Regions from separate parts of the Azospirillum sp. NS33 genome, predicted to be linked through region 2. Evidence: riboswitches for the same ligand, from Rfam matches in the RefSeq annotation. Region 2 holds a riboswitch; each other region holds the start of a gene.
The links. A riboswitch is a leader RNA that binds a small molecule or an ion and turns the genes downstream of it on or off. The one in region 2 is predicted to bind thiamine pyrophosphate.
Positions count from the first base shown of each region.

Region 1 (2,946 bases), on a different contig from region 2:
GGGTCGGCGCTGTCGGCCCTGGTGGGGCGGGTGTCGGACGCGGACGGTCTGGCGGCGGCCCTGCGCGCGGATCTGCGGAGGGCGGAGGACCCCGGCCAGTGCGGGGCGCTGGGGTCGGCGCTGTCGGCCCTGGCGGGACGGGTGTCGGACGCGGACGGTCTGGCGGCGGCCCTGCGCGCGGATCTGCGGGGGACGGAGGATCCCGACCAGTGCGGAGCGCTGGGGTCGGCGCTGTCGGCCCTGGTGGGGCGGGTGTCGGACGCGGACGGTCTGGCGGCGGACCTGCGCAATGCTCTGCGGGTGACGGAGGACCCCGACCAGTGTTGGGCGCTGGGGGTGGGTCTGGCGGCTCTGGCGGGGCGGGTGTCGGACGCGGACGGTCTGGCGGCGGCCCTGCGCGATGCCCTGCGGGGGACGCGGGACCCCGACCAGTGCGGGGCGCTGGGGGCGGGTCTGGCGGCTCTGGCGGGTCGGGTGTCGGACCCGGACGCGCTGGCGGCGGCCCTGCGCGCGGATCTGCGGGGAACGGAGGACCGCAGGCAGTGCGGGGCGGTGGGGGCGGGTCTGGCGGCTCTGGCGGGGCGGGTGTCGGACGCGAACGGTCTGGCGGCGGCCCTGCGCGCCGATCTGCGGGGGGCGCGGGACCCCGGGCAGTGCGGGGCGCTGGGGGTGGGTCTGGCGGCTCTGGCGGGGCGGGTGCCGGACGGGGGCGGTCTGGCGGCGGCCCTGCTCGCGGATCTGCGGGGGACGCGGGACTCCGGGCAGTGCGAGGCGCTGGGGTCGGCGCTGTTGGCCCTGGCGGGGCGGGTGTCGGACGCGAACGGTCTGGCGGCGGCCCTGCGCGCGGATCTGCGGGAGATGCGGGACCCCGACCAGTGCCGGGCGTTGGGGGCGGGTCTGGCGGCCCTGGCGGGTCGGGTGCCGGATGCGGACGGTCTGGCTGCGGACCTGCGCGCGGATCTGCGCGGGACGGTGGACCCCGTCCGGTGCGGGGCGCTGGGGGCGGGTCTTGCGGCCCTGGCGGATCGGGTGTCGGACGCGGACGGTCTGGCTGCGGACCTGCGCGCGGTGCTGCGGGGGGAGTGGGTCACCGACCAGTGCGAGGCACTGGGGGCGGGTCTTGCGGGTCTTGCGGGTCGGGTGTCGGATGCAGACGGTCTGGCGGCGGCCCTGCGCGCGGATCTGCGGGGGGCAGAGTACCCCGACCAGTGCCGGGCGCTGGGGTCGGGTCTGGCGGCCCTGGCGGGGCGGGCGGCGGACTCGGACGCGCTGGCGGCGGCCCTGTGCGCGGATCTGCGGGGGACGCGGGACCCCGGGCGGTGCGGGGCGCTGGGGTCGGCGCTGTTGGCCCTGGCGGGGCGGGTGTCCGAACATGCCGCGGTCCGGGCCTACGCGGGTGCACTCGGTGTTCTGCGTCAGCCACGACTGCGCGGCGAGGGGGGTGGTCATTTCTGGATGAGCACAACATTGCCCGTTGATTTCGAGGAGAGTGCCCTGGTCGGCGCGATGAAGGGTATCTTCGGGAGCGACACCATATGGGACGCGGCGGACGCGCTACGGAAAGCTTGCCCGGACATCGATCTGTCGCGTCCATGGCCGGAGCCATTGCTGGACCGCTGAAGTCGGCTCCAAGGGTCGCGGTCGAACCGTTGCTTCACCTTCTTCACCCCGCCCCCAGATGCGTTTCGCGTCGTGGCCACCGGAGCCACGCCCCCCAGCGCCACAACGCGATTGACTTCCGCATTCCGTATGCCAAACTGACCGCGCTTCCAAGGGGAGCCCCGGCAAGGGGCTGAGATAACGCTGTACGCGCGCGTGAACCCTTCGAACCTGATCCGGGTCGTACCGGCGTAGGGAACGGAAAGCGGGGACCGTCATGCGCGCGGGCGACAGCCCGAAGGCCGGCCGTCCACCACACTCCCCACCCCCGTCACAGCACCCGGATCTCCTCGTCTCGACCGATGGAGATCCCTCGCTATGCCTGACAGCCTCACCCCCGACCGCTTCGCCGTCACCACCGGCCCGCTGCCGTCCTCCCGCAAGGTCCACGTCGCCGGCAGCCGCTTCCCCGAGCTGCGCGTCGCCATGCGCGCGATCGACCTGGAGCCGGACTGCGGCGAGCCGCCGGTGCGCGTCTACGACACCTCCGGCCCCTACAGCGACCCCGCCCACAGCGTCGACATCCGCACGGGCCTGCCCGAGCTGCGCCGCGCCTGGATCGAAGCGCGCGGCGACACCGAGGCGTACGACGGCCGCTCCGTGCGTCCCGAGGACAACGGGCTGAAGGCCGGGGAGGAAAGCCCGGTGCCGCTGTTCGACCGGGCCGGCCGCCGGCCCCAGCGGGCCCGGGCGGGGGGCAACGTCACCCAGCTCCACTACGCCCGCGCCGGCATCGTCACGCCGGAGATGGAGTACGTGGCGATCCGCGAGAACCTCGGCCGCGCCCGCGCCGCGGAGGCCGCGGCCCGCGACGGCGAGAGCTTCGGCGCCAGCATCCCCGACTACGTCACGCCGGAGTTCGTGCGCGACGAGGTGGCGCGCGGCCGCGCCATCATCCCCTGCAACGTCAACCACCCCGAATCCGAGCCGATGATCATCGGCCGCAACTTCCTCACCAAGATCAACGCCAACATCGGCAACTCCGCGGTGCTGTCCTCGGTCGCCGACGAGGTCGACAAGCTGGTCTGGGGCATCCGCTGGGGCGCCGACACGGTGATGGACCTGTCCACCGGGCGCAACATCCACACCATCCGCGAATGGATCGTGCGCAACGCCCCCGTGCCCATCGGCACGGTGCCGATCTACCAGGCGCTGGAGAAGGTGAACGGCAAGGCCGAGGACCTGAGCTGGGAGATCGTCCGCGACACCCTGATCGAGCAGGCCGAGCAGGGGGTGGACTACTTCACCATCCACGCCGGCGTCCGCCTCGCCCACATCCCGCTGACG
Region 1 is NZ_BAAKJB010000045.1:10,848-13,793, reverse strand. It holds gene AC6H2I_RS27105 (nSTAND1 domain-containing NTPase) at 1-1,620, shown strand, start outside; TPP riboswitch at 1,763-1,875, shown strand; gene thiC (phosphomethylpyrimidine synthase ThiC) at 1,978-2,946, shown strand, end outside.
Region 1: another riboswitch for thiamine pyrophosphate. It lies ahead of thiC (phosphomethylpyrimidine synthase ThiC); the one in region 2 lies ahead of AC6H2I_RS08775 (ABC transporter substrate-binding protein).

Region 2 (2,946 bases):
GCGGTTTCAACCGCGTCTCGGCCAGCCGGCTCTACAAGCTGGCGCAGTTCTTCAAGGTGCCGGTGTCGGTGTTCTTCGAAGGGCTGGAAGAGCGCACCCTGGCGCGGGAGGCCGCGGCGGCCGGCCGGCCGGAAGAGGCCGCGGCGGAGGCGGAAGGCACGTTGCAATCGCGCGAGGCGCTCATGCTCGCCCGCTACTTCCAGCACATCCGCAATCCCGAGATCCGCGGCGCCATCCGCGAGCTGGCGGAGCGCTGCGCCGGGGAGGCCGACGGTGGCGACACGCCGGGCATGGGGCTCGGCGTGGGAAAGCGCGGCGGCCGCGGTGACGGCGACCACACCGGCGGCCGCGCCTGACGTTCAGCCCTGGGGCCGCAGGTCGCGGTAGCGCGCGAGGAAGGCGGCCATGGCGTCCTCCGGCCCGAGCGGGACGATGGGGTCGGGGGAGGGGGCCGGCAGGTCCTGCCAGTTGACCCGGTGCGGAGCGCAGAGGTCGCGCAGTTCCGTCGCCAGCGCCCGCTGGTCGGACAGCTTCACCGCCTTCGGTTCCGGATAGCGGAAGCCGAACCGCTTGGCCAAGGCCTGCTTGATCGGCGCGATCGCGGCGCGGATGGTGTCGCGCCCGATGCGCACCTTCCAGGGCGTCGGCCAGTCGCCGGTGAACGCTTCCTCGCAGTCGTGCATGAGGGCGTCGTAGGCGTAGCCGGGCGGGGCCACGTGGCTGGCCAGCACGCAGTGCTGGGCCACGCTGAAATAGGCCACGGTGTTGCCGACGAAGCGGCACTGATAGGCCAGCGGGCGGGCGATGTCCTCGATCTCGAAATGGCGGAAATCGGGGCGTTCCAGATCGACCGTGCGTCCGGAATAGGTGATGAGGACCGCCGTCGGCTCGGGATAGTCGAGCAGATCGAACTGGTCGGGGTCGGCGACCCGGCGGGATCCGGTGCGGCGGCGGGGTGTGGGCATCACCAACATGTAGCAGACGGCACGCCCCGTCGACAACGCGGCGGGCCGCAGACGTGGCATGCCACCGCGGTTTCACGATGCGGTGGCGCGCCAGGGCGGCCTTGACACCCATGGGACGGCTTGCGACTGTTCCTCACCGAACGGCTGGGGTGCCCGCACAGGCGGGCTGAGAAACACCCATCGAACCTGATCCGGGTCATGCCGGCGAAGGGAGCCGTGCGACGGCCGGGTGCAGCCCCGCCGCGCCGCACAGCACCCCCTCCGGCGAAGAGGAGACTGTCATGCGGCGGAACCGTGCGTGCGTCCTACTCCTGAGCGTCGCCTGCGCCGGCGCCGTGCGGGCCGAGACGCTCACCTTCCCCGTCCTCGTTCCGCTCACCGGTTTCCTCTCGCTGGAGGGCACGAGCCAGCGCAACGGGGCCGTGCTGGCGCTGCAGGACTCGTCGCCGGCGGGCGTCACCGTGGCATCGGATGTGGCCGACACGGGAACCTCCCCGGAGGCGGCGGTGACCGCGCTGGAGCGCGCCGTCGGGTCCGGCGACACGGTCGGCGCGGTGGCCGCCAGCATGCTGGGGACGCAGATGCTGGCGATGCTTCCGCTGGCCCGCGACTACGGCGTGCCGCTGGTGACGGTGTCCGGCACCGCCGCCATCACCGAGCAGGGCAACCCCTGGGTCTTCCGGTTCTTCCCGGGCGACGCGGTGACCAAGCGGGCCCACGCCCGCTACGTGGTGGAGGAGCTGGGCCGCACGCGCCCGGCCATCATCTATCAGACCACCGCCTACGGTCAGAGCGGCAAGGCCCACCTCGACGAGCAGTTCGCCCGCCTCGGCGCCGAGGTGGTCTACGAGGAGGGGGTGGATCCCGCCGCCAAGGACCTGCTGCCGGCCATCAGCAAGGCGCTCGCCGCCAAGCCCGACGCCCTGGTCCTGCATCTCCATTCCGGACCGACCGCACTCTTCATCCGGCAGGCCGCGGCGCACGGCGTCGATCTGCCCATCGTGGCCGGGTCCGCCATGCATCAGCCGAGCACGGCCGCCCTGCTGCGGCCGGCCGAGCTGAAGGGCGTGTGCGCGGAGACCGCGGCGTCGCCGGTGTCCGGCGGCTCGCCTGCGATGGAGCGATTCACCGCCGCGTACCGCGCCGCCTTCGACGCCGAGCCCGACGCCTTCGCGCTGGGCCAGTACGACGGCATGCGCATGGTGCTGGACGCGGTGGCCGGCGGCGCCCGCACCGCCGAGGCGGTCCGTGCGGCGCTGGCGCGCGGCACCCACGAGGGGCTGGCCATGACCTACCGCTCGGACGGGACGGGCAACATGGCGCACACCGCCATCATCGTGTGCTACGACGGCGCCTCGCGGGTGCCGGCGGTGGCCAAGCGGTACGACGGCCTGACCACCGCCGCGAACTAGCCGCCATGCTGGCCCTGCAGCTGCTGCTCAACGGCGTCGCCCTTGGCGCGGCCTACGCCCTGGTGGCGCTGGGCTTCGTCCTGGTGCTCAACGCCACCGGCGCGGTGAACTTCGCGCAGGGCGACCTGGTGATGGCCGGCGGCATGCTCGGCGCGGCCCTGGCGCCGCACCTGCCGGTGCCGGGACTGGTCCTGCTGCCGGTGGTGCTGGCGCTGATGGCGGCGCTGGGGCTCCTGGTGTCGCTGGCCGCCTACCTGCCGCTGCGCGACCGGCCGCCGGTGTCGGTGTTCATCTCGACCATCGCGGTCGGCATCATGCTGCAGAACGGGGCCACCGTTCTGTTCGGTCCAGAGCCGCGCGCCGCGCCGCCGCTGCTGGGCGGCGGGACGCTCGACCTGGGCGGGCTGGTGGTGCCGCAGCAGTCGCTGGCGATCATCGCCGTGGCGGCGGTTCTCATCGCCGCCCAGCACTGGGGGTTGGCCCGCACCCAGTTCGGGCGGCGCCTGCGCGCCACCGCCCAGGACGCCGAGATGGCGCGGGCCTGCGGCATCCCGGTGACGGCCATGGTG
Region 2 is NZ_BAAKJB010000007.1:89,180-92,125, forward strand. It holds gene AC6H2I_RS08765 (helix-turn-helix domain-containing protein) at 1-356, shown strand, start outside; gene AC6H2I_RS08770 (transcriptional regulator) at 360-965, opposite strand; TPP riboswitch at 1,101-1,195, shown strand; gene AC6H2I_RS08775 (ABC transporter substrate-binding protein) at 1,247-2,377, shown strand; gene AC6H2I_RS08780 (branched-chain amino acid ABC transporter permease) at 2,383-2,946, shown strand, end outside.

Region 3 (2,946 bases), on a different contig from region 2:
CTGGGCCAGGGCCGGCAGGGGAGAGAGGACGGGGGCGAGCAGGGCGGCGGCCAGCGTGGCCGCGGCAAACATCCGCTTCATCGTGGGTCAGTCCTTTTCATCGTCGGGAAGGCGATCGGGTTGCCATGGCAGAACCCGGCGCAACGCGGCGTCCACGCCGGAGTAGAGCGCCACCGCGAAGGCGGCGAGAACGAACAGGGCGGCGAACAGCAGGTCGACCTGCATGCGGGCGTTGGCGTGGAGCATCAGGTAGCCGAGCCCGGCCGATGAGCCCACCCATTCCCCCACCACGGCGCCGATCGGGGCCACGGCGGCGGCGACCCGCACGCCCGATGCCAGCGCCGGCAGGGCGGCGGGCAGCCGCACCTGCCACAGCACGGCGGCCGGCGTGGCGTCCATGGTGCGGGCGAGATCGATCCAGCCGGGGTCGGTGCGCCGCAGCCCGTCGAACAGCGCGGCGGTGACCGGGAAATAGATGATCAAGGTCGCCATGGCGACCTTCGAGGCCATGCCGTAGCCCAGCCACAGCACCAGCAGCGGGGCCAGGGCGAACACCGGGATCGCCTGGCTGACCACCAGCACCGGCAGCAGCCAGCGCCGGGTCATGCGCGAGCTCGCCAGGGCGAGCGCGCTGGCGAAGCCGAGGGCGACGCCCAGGGCCAGGCCCAGCAGGATCTCCGCCAGGGTGTACGCGGCGTGGTGGGCCAGCAGCCCGGCGTGGCGCTGCACCGCCACCGCGACCGCCCCGGGTCCCGGCAGGATGAAGCGGGGCACGCCGCTCAGCCAGACCACGGCCTGCCATCCCGCCGCCAGCACGGCCAGGATGATGGCGGCCCGCAGGGCCCGGCTCATGCCGCCAGCCTCCGCAGCAGTTCGCCCTGCAGCGCCAGCAGCGCGGGGTCGTCGACCGGGCGCGGCGCCACTCCCGGCGGATGCAGCGCCGGCCCGATGGTGGCGGGCTGGCCGGTCATGGCGTGGATGCGGTCGCCGATGCGCAGCGCCTCCAGCGGGTCGTGGGTCACCAGGAGGACGGTGCGCCCGGCCAGCAGCTCCGCCGCCAGGGCCTGGAGGCGGAGCCGGGTGATGGCGTCCAGCGCGGAGAACGGCTCGTCCATCAGCACCAGCGGACGGTCCTCCATCAGCGTGCGGGCCAGCGCCACGCGCTGGCGCTGGCCGCCCGACAGGGCGGCCGGGCGGTCGCCGGCGCGATCCGCCAGGCCGACACGGTCCAGCAGGTCGCGGGCGCGGGCGACCACGGCGGGGGTGCGGGCGGCGCGGCGCAGCCGGGCGCCCAGCAGGACATTGTCGAGCACGCCGAGCCACGGCAGCAGCAGGTCCTGCTGGGCCATGTACGCGATGCGGCCGGCCAGTGGCAGGCCGTCCCCGGTGGCGATCACGGTCGGCGGTTCGGGAGCGGCCAGGCCGGCGATCATGCGCAGGACCGTCGTCTTGCCGACGCCGCTCGGCCCGAGCAGGCAGGTGACCGCCCCCGGCTCCAGCCGCAGGGTGAGATTCTCGTAGAGCGGCGCCCCGCCATAGGTGAGGCGTGCGTTGGCGACGGTGACGGCGAGGGGCGCGTCGGACGACGCGGGTCGGACGGGCGCGTGCATGGCTCACTGGTCCCTACGCCGGTACGAACCGGATCAGGTTCCAGGGGTCGTCCCGGTTGACGGGACCTCTCAGCCGACCATCGGCTCCCCCCAGTGATGTGCCGGGACTATGGCCCAGGCACCCGGTCGCGGCAAGGACCGCTTGACGCCGGGCCGGCCCGCGCCACCACATTGCCGCATGACGGAACCATCGGTGTTCATCGGCAGCGCGATCCACCGCACCCCCGGGTACGGCGCCAAGCACCCGCTGGCGATCCCCCGCCTGGCGACGGTCGTCGACCTCTGCCGCGCCATGGGCTGGCTGCCCGACGCCGCCTACCGCGACAGCCCGATGGCCAGTCCGCAGGACCTCGCCCGGTTCCACGATCCCGCCTACGTCGCCGCGCTGATGCGCGCCGACGCGGAGCAGGCGGTGGACGCCGAAACGGCCCTACGCCACGACCTCGGCCGTCTCGGCAACCCGCTGTTCCCCGGAATGTTCCGGCGCCCGGCCACGGCCGCCGGCGGATCGCTCCTGGGCGCGCGCCTCCTGCTGTCGGGGGCTGCGGCGACGGTTTACAGCCCGGCTGGCGGTACCCATCACGGCCGGCCCGACCGGGCCAGCGGGTTCTGTTACCTCAACGATCCCGTTCTCGCCATCCTGGCGCTGCTCGACGGTGGGCTGGAGCGTGTGCTGTACGTCGACCTCGACGCCCACCACGGCGACGGGGTGGAGGCCGCGTTCGCCGGCGATCCCCGCGTGCTGACGGTGTCCGTGCATGAGGAGGGCCGGTGGCCCTTCACCGGCCGCTCCTCCGACCGGGCCGGCGGCAGCGCCCGCAACCTTCCGGTCCCCGAAGGCTTCAACGACCGGGAGCTGGCCCATGTGGTCGACCACGCGCTGCGGCCCCTCGGCCGGGCCTTCGCCGCCGACGCCCTGGTTCTCCAATGCGGCGCCGACGCCCTCGCCGACGACCCGCTGAGCCGGCTGGCCCTGAGCAACGGGGCGCTGTGGGCGGCGGTGGCGGCGGTCACCGCGCTGGCCCCGCGCCGCCTCGTGCTGGGCGGCGGCGGATACAATCCGTGGTCGGTGGCGCGGTGCTGGGCCGGGGTCTGGGCGACCCTCAACGGGATCGACCCGGCGGTTCCGCCGACGCCCGGCGCCGAGGCGGTGCTGCGGGCGCTGACATGGGCGCGCTCCGCCGGCCGCCGCCCGCCGGAGCGCTGGCTGACCAGCCTGGCGGATCCGCCACACGACGGGCCGGTGCGCGACGCCGTCCGGCGGGTGACCGCGGCGGCCCTGGCGGCGCCGGTGCCGGACACCGCACGGCTGTGACACAAGGGGGTGCCGTGTTGT
Region 3 is NZ_BAAKJB010000002.1:279,047-281,992, forward strand. It holds gene AC6H2I_RS03895 (ABC transporter substrate-binding protein) at 1-81, opposite strand, end outside; gene AC6H2I_RS03900 (ABC transporter permease) at 88-852, opposite strand; gene AC6H2I_RS03905 (ABC transporter ATP-binding protein) at 849-1,610, opposite strand; TPP riboswitch at 1,603-1,711, opposite strand; gene AC6H2I_RS03910 (acetoin utilization protein AcuC) at 1,804-2,925, shown strand.
Region 3: another riboswitch for thiamine pyrophosphate. It lies ahead of AC6H2I_RS03905 (ABC transporter ATP-binding protein); the one in region 2 lies ahead of AC6H2I_RS08775 (ABC transporter substrate-binding protein).